Regions from separate parts of the Nocardioides jishulii genome, predicted to be linked through region 2. Evidence: riboswitches for the same ligand, from Rfam matches in the RefSeq annotation. Region 2 holds a riboswitch; the other holds the start of a gene.

Region 1 (4,070 bases), 1.1 Mb from region 2:
CAGTCGGTCTCCAGGGCCTCGCGGGCCAGCTCGGCGGTGAGCACGGCCTCACGCGCACCCAGGCAGCCGGCGGTGTTGGGGAGCAGCCGAACGCCCAGCTCGCGCAGGGTCGCCAGCAGCCCTCCGGCGCCGGCTCCCGACGTACGCCGCAGGCTCACCGTGACCAGTCCCGGGCGGGCCGCCTCCAGGACCGGCTCGAGCAGGGAGAGGCGGGGCAGGCCACCGGTACCGAGCCAGAGCCGTGAGTCCAGGGTCTCGCCGGCGACGACCAACGTGTCGGACGCGTTCATCCGCCCTGCACCGCCGTCACGACCTCGACGACGTCACCGTCGCGCAACCGGTGGACGGCGTGCTCGGAACGTGGCACCACCTCACCGTTCACCGCCACCGCGCATCCGGTGGGCGGGAGGTCGAGGGAGGCCAGCGCCTCCTCCAGGGTGCGGTCCGCTGCCGGCGTGGGCCGGCCGTTGAGCTCGATCATGCTGTCTTCCTCTCGTCCAGACGTCGGGGATCCCAGGCCGACAGGCCCGTCCCGTGCTCGATGTGGTCGGCGATGACCAGGGCGGTGAGCGGCGCCAGGAGGACACCGTGCCGGAAGTGGCCGGCCGCCAGCAGGACCCCGGGCAGGTGGGTGGGTCCCACCAGCGGACGGTTGTCGGCCGTGCCCGGGCGGTCCCGGGCCACGACCTCCAACCAGGTCGCGCGGTCGAGGCCGGGCAGCAGGGTCCGGGCCGGCTCGAGCAGCTCTGCGACACCTCCGACGGTGGCCACGGGCGGTCCGTCGTGCTCCCCGCTGGTCGCGCCGACGACGACCTCGCCGTCGGCGCGCGGCACCAGGTAGACGGCCCGGCCCCGCACCAGCCCACGGACCACGTGGACCGGCGGGTCGTCGCAGCGCACCCGGATCGTCTCCCCGCGCACGCCGCGTACGAGGTGTCCGAACGGTTCGGGCAACGTGGCGCCGGTGGCGACCACGACGACGTCACCACGGGCCCGCGCCTCCTCCGCGAGCGGTGCGAGCGCGCCAGCGCGCCGCACCACCACGTCGCCCAGCCGCGCGGCCAGCGCCGCAACGGCCCGCCGCGGGTCGACGGCCCACTCCTCCCGCAGCAGCACGCCGCCGGCGACGCGGCCCAGCCCTGGTTCGACGCTGCGCAGCTCTCGTCGCCCCAACGGATGCACGGCCTCCCCGGCGGCCGTGAGCAGCGCGGCGTGGCGCTCCACGCCCTGCAGGTCGCCGGCGTCGTGGCCGACCAGGAGCGTGCCGCGCGTGTGCACCTCCACTCCCAGGCGCGCGGCCAGCGGCGGCCACAGGCGGGCCGACCGACGACCGGTCTCGAGGAGGTCGGTCTCGCCGTACCAGCTCTCCGCGGCGGGGGACAGCATCCCCGCCGCGGCCCAGGACGCTCCCTGCCCGGGCGTGGGGTCGAGGACCAACACCTCCAGCCCTCGACGGACGAGCTCGTCGGCCACGCAGAGTCCGATGATGCCGGCGCCCAGCACGGTGACGCGCCCACCGCCTGTGCCCACCCGGGTCACCCTCGTCACCCCACCGCTGCCACGAGCTCCTTCGCGGACGCCACCGGATCTCGCGCGCCCCAGACGGCCCCGATCACCGCGACCCCGTGCGCTCCCGCCGCCACTGCTTCGCCGGCACGCCCCGCCTCGACGCCGCCGATGGCCACCAGGGGCAGAGGCCCCGTGGCCCGGGTCAGGGAAGCCGGCCCGAGGGGCGCGGGGAGGCCGGACTTGCTGCTGGTCGCCCAGACGGGGCCGAAGCCCGCGTACGACGCCCCGTCGGCGGCCGCACGCCGCACGTCGGCCGGGGTGCGACAGGTGGCACCGACGACGAGGTCGGGGGCGATGCGCCGGGCCAGGGCCACCGGCAGGTCGTCGGCGCCGAGGTGGACTCCGTCGGCACCCGCGGCCAGGGCCAGGTCGACCCGGTCGTCGACGACGACCATCGCCCCGAACGGACGCACCGCCCCGATCACCAGACGGGTCAGCGCCAGCACCTCGCGGTCGGTCGCCTGCTTGGCGCGAACCTGGAACCCGTCGACACCGACCTCGGCCAGGGCGGGCAGCAGGGCGAGGTCGTCGGTGGGGGCGACCAGGCAGAAGAGACGGGGAACGACCGCCAAGGACACGGATGACGATGACGCTGAAGACGATGATGACACTGAAGGCATCGGGGACTCCTGAACGCTTCCTTCGCCGGCATGACCCGGATCAGGTTCGACGGTCGGAGCGGCTCAGCTCCCTCTCAGCCCGCTGCCGCAGGCTCCCGTGGTGGACGTCATCGAACGTAGCCCAGCCCCCGGGACGTGTCCAGAGCGACGTGTCCAGAGCCACGTCGGGCCGCGACCAACGGATGCCACGGTCGCGCGTACACTCGCCGGTCGTGAGCACTGGGCCTGAATTCCGCTACTCCGACCTCCTCCCGACCCACGGATCCAACGGTGAGGAGCAGACGCCCTACCGACTGGTGACCACCGAGGGTGTCTCGACCTTCGAGGTCGACGGCCAGACCTTCATGAAGGTGGAGCCGGAGGCGATCCAGCGGCTCACCCGTGAGGCGATGCACGACATCTCCCACTACCTGCGTCCGGGCCACCTCAAGCAGCTGCGCAAGATCATCGACGACCCCGAGGCGTCCGGCAACGACCGCTTCGTCGCGCTCGACCTGCTCAAGAACGTCAACATCTCCGCCGGTGGCGTGCTGCCGATGTGCCAGGACACCGGCACCGCGATCGTCATGGGCAAGAAGTCCGAGGGCGTCATCACGGGCGTCGACGACGGCGAGGCGATCAGCCGCGGCGTCTACGACGCGTACACGCAGCTCAACCTGCGCTACTCCCAGCTCGCGCCGATCACGACGTACGAGGAGAAGAACACCGGCACCAACCTGCCGGCGCAGATCGAGATCTACTCGACCCCGCAGACCTCCGGCAAGCCGGAGTACAAGTTCCTCTTCATGGCGAAGGGTGGCGGCTCGGCCAACAAGTCGTTCCTCTTCCAGGAGACGAAGGCGATCCTCAACGAGGCGTCGATGCTGAAGTTCCTCGACGAGAAGATCCGCTCCCTCGGCACCGCCGCCTGCCCGCCCTACCACCTCGCCGTGGTCATCGGCGGCACGTCGGCGGAGTACGCGCTGAAGACCGCGAAGTACGCCTCCGCGCACTACCTCGACGACCTCCCGACCGAAGGCTCGATGGGCGCCCACGCCTTCCGCGACACCACCCTGGAGCAGCAGGTCTTCGAGCTGACCCAGTCGTTCGGCATCGGCGCCCAGTTCGGCGGCAAGTACTTCTGCCACGACGTGCGGGTCGTACGCCTGCCCCGCCACGGCGCCTCGTGCCCCGTCGCCATCGCGGTCTCCTGCTCGGCCGACCGCCAGGCGCTCGGCAAGATCACGCCCGAGGGCGTCTTCCTCGAGCAGCTCGAGACCGACCCGGCGCAGTACATGCCCGACGCGGGGATGGCCGAGGAGATCGCCGGTGGCGAGGTCGTGAAGATCGACCTCAACCAGCCGATGGCCGACATCCTCGCCGAGCTCAGCAAGCACCCGGTGAAGACGCGCCTCTCACTGACCGGACCGCTGGTCGTGGCCCGCGACATCGCGCACGCCAAGATCAAGGAGCGCCTCGACGCGGGCGAGCCGATGCCGGAGTACCTGAAGAACCACCCGGTCTACTACGCCGGCCCCGCCAAGACCCCCGAGGGCATGGCGTCGGGCTCGTTCGGCCCGACGACTGCCGGTCGCATGGACTCGTACGTCGAGCAGTTCCAGGCTGCCGGCGGCTCGATGGTGATGCTCGCGAAGGGCAACCGCTCCAAGCAGGTCACCGACGCCTGCGGCAGCCACGGCGGCTTCTACCTCGGCTCCATCGGCGGCCCGGCCGCCCGTCTGGCCCAGGACTGCATCAGGAGCCAGGAGGTCATCGAGTACCCCGAGCTCGGCATGGAGGCCGTCTGGAAGATCGAGGTCGAGGACTTCCCTGCCTTCATCGTGGTCGACGACAAGGGCAACGACTTCTTCACGGACCCCTCGGGCGCCGTGACCGTGCCCG
Region 2 (4,070 bases):
CACGACGAGCTGCAGGACCGAGAGGGCCGCTGCGGCGCGCAGGTCGAAGAGCGAGGTGGTGAGCAGGTAGATCTCGGTCTCCACGGTGGCCCACCGCACCCCGCCCAGCGTCAGCACGACGCCGAACGAGGTGGCGCAGAAGAGGAAGACCACCGAGGTCGCGCTCACCACCGAGCCGCGCAGCGCCGGCCACGTGACGGTGGTGAGCACCTGGAAGGGCGTCGCGCCCAACGCCGCGGCGGCCTCACCAGGACGCGGGTCCAGCGACTCCCACGCTGCGCCCACGGTGCGGATCACCACGGCGGCGTTGAAGAAGGCCAGGCCCAGCACCACCGCGACCGGCCCCTGCTCCCAGCCCAGGAAGCCCAGCGGTCCGCCCTCGCCCAGGACGTCGCGGAAGGCCACGCCGACCACGATGGTCGGCAGCACGAACGGCACCAGCAGCACGGCGCGGACCAGCCGGCGCGCGGGGAGGTCGAGTCGGGAGAGGACGTACGCCGAGGGGAGGCCCAGCAGCAACGACAGCACCGTGCCCGCGGTCGCGGAGGCCAGGGTGAAGCCGAGCACCCGCCCCACCCGGGGTCGGGCCAGCACCTCCAGCACGCCGAGCGGGTCGAAGGTGCCGTCGACGACGAAGCCGCGACCCACCATGCCCGCGACGGGCAGCAGGAAGAAGAGCGTGAGCACGACCAGCGGCCCGGCCGCCAGCGCGGCCAGGCCAGCCAGCCTGCCCAGCTTCGCTCGGTCCACCGTCGGTCGGTCCAGCGCTCGACGCACCATCAGCACGGACCGGGCCTCAGCGGGTGACGACGTCGGTCCACTCCTCGAGCCAGGTGTCGCGGTTGGCCGCGATCTCCGCCGGGGCGACCTCCCAGGCGTCGTCGGGCTCGGGGGCGTTGGCGCTCCACTCCTGGGGCACGCTGACCTCACCGCTGACGGGGCGGACGTACATCGAGCCCGGCAGCGCGGCCTGCACCTCGGGGCCGAGCAGGAACTCGACGAGCTCCTGGGCGCCCTCGGGGTTCTTCGCGCCCTTCAGCACGCCGGCGTACTCGACCTGGCGGAAGCAGGTGTCGAGCAGGGCGGCGGTGGTGGAGCGACCTCCGGGACCGTCCAGGGTGAAGGCGGGCGAGGAGTCGTAGGAGAGCACGACCGGGCGGGTGCCCTTCTCCCCTCCGGCGCTGAACTCGCCGTAGTAGGCCTCTGTCCAGCCGTCGACGATCTTGAGGCCGTTGTCGAGCAGGTCGCGCCAGTAGTCGTCCCACTTCTCACCGAAGGCGGCGCGGGTGGCGAGCAGGAAGGCCATGCCGGGCGAGGAGCTGGAGGCGCTCGAGACCGCGGTGAGGTCCTCGTACGCCGGCTTGGCGAGGTCCTCCAGGGAGGAGGGCGCCTCGAGCTTCCGCTTCGCGAACCACGCCGAGTCGACGTTGATGCAGACGCTCGCCTGGTCGACGGGCGCGAGCAGGTCGCCCCCCTCGGCCAGGGCGAACCGCTCGGCCCCCTCGGGCAGCTCGGCGTCGTAGGGCTCGAAGACCCCGGCGTCGAGCACGCGGGAGGCGAAGGTGTTGTCGATCCCGAAGGCGACGTCACCCGAGGGGTTGTCGGCGGAGAGCGCGAGCTTGGTGGCCAGGGCCCCGGCGTCGCTGGAGGCGCGCACCACCAGCTCCAGGCCGGTCTCGTCCTCGAAGGCGTCGACCACCTCGTCGGGCAGGGCGAACGACTCGTGGGTGACCAGGACGACCTGGTCGGCGCGGTCGGCCTTCTCCGAGTCGCCGCCGATCAGGCTGCAGCCGGTGAGGGCCAGGACCATCGTGGTGGTGGCGGCGAGCGCCGGGATCCGCCTACGGGCAGGCACGGACATCTTCTGACTCCCTTCGCCGGTATTAACCGGAGCAGGTTCGTAGGGTCTGCGGCTGGTCCGCACTCTCAGCCCGTGTCACGGGCTCCCCTGTCTGACGCGCACACCATACGCCTGTGGGACACGTCGTGGTTCGTGCGTCCGGTGGCCGACGCGTCACCGCCTCTCCCCTAGGTTCGGGGTCGTGCCCCTCTTCCCCGCTGGATCGCCGAGCCTGCTGCACCAGGTGGTCGCGACAGTGCTCCCGCGGGTGCGGCGCGCTCGCGACCTCGACGACGCGGCCCTGGAGCGCCGCCGCATCGTCACCTGGCAGCAGACGCAGGAGCCCGGGTTGCCGACCCGGCTGGTGCCCGGGTTCTCGCGGCGCTTCGACGTCGAGGTCGACACCTGCACGGGCTTTCCGACGTACGTCCTCACGCCACGCGACGTGCCCGTCACCCGCACCGTCCTGTACGGCCACGGTGGCGGCTTCGTGAAGCCGATCGACGTCTTCCACGTCCGCTACACCGCGATCCTCGCGCGGCGTCTCGGCGCCCGGATCGTCATGCCTGACTACCCCCTCGCCCCGACCCACACATGGCGCGACTCCCACGACGACCTCGTCGACCTCGCGGTGGCCTGGGCCGAGCACGCCGACGCCACCGGCGAGCGTCCCCTGACCCTGATGGGCGACTCGGCCGGGGGCGGGCTGGTGCTGGCGCTCGCGCAGACGATGCGTGACCGCGTACGCCGTGACGGGTCCGGCGCCGTGGCCGGGTCGATGGTGCTGCACGCGCCCTGGGCCGACCTCACCTCCACGGCCCCGGGCACCGAGGAGTTCGCGCTGCGCGACCCGTGGCTCTTCCTCTCCAAGATCCGGCTCTACGCGGAGTGGTGGGCGGGCTCGCCCGACGACCTCGTCCGGCCCGAGGTCTCCCCCGCCCTGGCCGACCTGTCGGACCTGCCCCCGACGCTGATGCTCCACGGCACCCGCGACACCCTCGCCGCGGCCTGCCGCCTCCTGGTGCGCCGGGCCGAGGAAGCCGGGTGGGACCTGACGAGCGTCGAGGAGCACGACCTCCTCCACGTCTACAGCCTCTTCCCGGTCATCCCGGAGGGACGGCGCGCGATGCGCCAGGTGCTCGAGTTCCTGGCGTGAGCCCGGCTCGTCCTTGTGCCACCCATGCGGTCGGCGCACACTGGGGCGAGGTGATCCTTCGCCCCTCGGAGGTGACTCGATGGACACCCTCCTGACCGACTCCCGCGCCACGCACCAGCTCCTCGAGAAGCAGCTCGCGCGAGCCCGAGGGGCTCATCCCTCCGGCGACCCGGACCGGCCCCGCGACCAGTACCCGCCGGTCGACACCTTCCTGGCGACCGCGAGCCGGCACCTCGGCGCCACCGCCGCGGTACTGGTCCCGGCAGCCAACAAGCGCCTTCCCGACGGCTCCACCCGGACGAAGGCCTACCTCGCCCAGACGCGGCAGCTGGCGATGGCCATGGCCCAGGTGAAGGCCAAGCTCTACGGCTCCGCCTATGCGGTGAACAGCAGCTGGAAGGCCATCTGGGACGCCGTCGAGGCCGAGCTCGACGCCCTGGAACCGCTGGAGGACGACCTGGCCCACGAGCTCGACGAGCACCACCGCGAGGGCGAGTCGGACCTCCTGGTCGAGCTCCACCGGGCCGAGCTCCACTCCCCGACCCGACCGCACCCCTACATCCCGCAGCAGGGAGTGCCGGGCAAGGTGGCACGCTCCGTCGCGCGTCGCGTCGACGCCTTCTGGGACACCGCCGAGGGCCGGATGATCCCCGAGCCGATCCACCACCACGACCGCCGCGGCCAGGGGTTGCTGGTCCAGTACCTGCTCGCCGACCCCCACCTCGAGAGCTGGCCGGTGGCTCCGGAGGACCTGGCGGCGATGGACGTGGACGACCTCGAGCGAACCGTGCAGGACATGCATCGCCAGCTCTCCGCCGACCCGGATCGTCGGTCCGAGGCGCACGTGTCCGGCGAGCCCGCGCCCGAGGACGGGGAGGACCCGTCCCGCTGACCCACCGGCACCGTCCACGGTCGGCCCAGCTCGCCACGGGTCGCGCCACCGTGCGTCATCCCTATGCTGCGACCTGTGGACTACTCCGACGCCTCCCTCGTCGCGGCAGTGGCCGGCGCCGTGGTCGTGGCCATCTCGATCTCCATGCGCGTCGCGGCGCTGGGCATCATCCCGGGCAACCG

Evidence for each region. Region 2 has a riboswitch for thiamine pyrophosphate ahead of FCL41_RS15280 (thiamine ABC transporter substrate-binding protein). Riboswitches for the same ligand answer to the same signal wherever they lie in the genome.
Region 1: linked by a shared signal. The riboswitch ahead of FCL41_RS03435 (thiamine phosphate synthase) and the one ahead of FCL41_RS15280 (thiamine ABC transporter substrate-binding protein) in region 2 are both predicted to bind thiamine pyrophosphate.

The regions. Positions count from the first base shown of each region.
Region 1 covers NZ_CP040748.1:736,695-740,764, reverse strand. The annotation lists gene FCL41_RS03450 (thiazole synthase) at 1-290, opposite strand, end outside; gene thiS (sulfur carrier protein ThiS) at 287-481, opposite strand; gene thiO (glycine oxidase ThiO) at 478-1,530, opposite strand; gene FCL41_RS03435 (thiamine phosphate synthase) at 1,545-2,147, opposite strand; TPP riboswitch at 2,189-2,298, opposite strand; gene FCL41_RS03430 (fumarate hydratase) at 2,402-4,070, shown strand, end outside.
Region 2 covers NZ_CP040748.1:3,204,731-3,208,800, forward strand. The annotation lists gene FCL41_RS15275 (ABC transporter permease) at 1-750, opposite strand, end outside; gene FCL41_RS15280 (thiamine ABC transporter substrate-binding protein) at 797-1,855, opposite strand; TPP riboswitch at 1,853-1,960, opposite strand; gene FCL41_RS15285 (alpha/beta hydrolase) at 2,043-2,996, shown strand; gene FCL41_RS15290 (hypothetical protein) at 3,076-3,888, shown strand; gene cls (cardiolipin synthase) at 3,964-4,070, shown strand, end outside.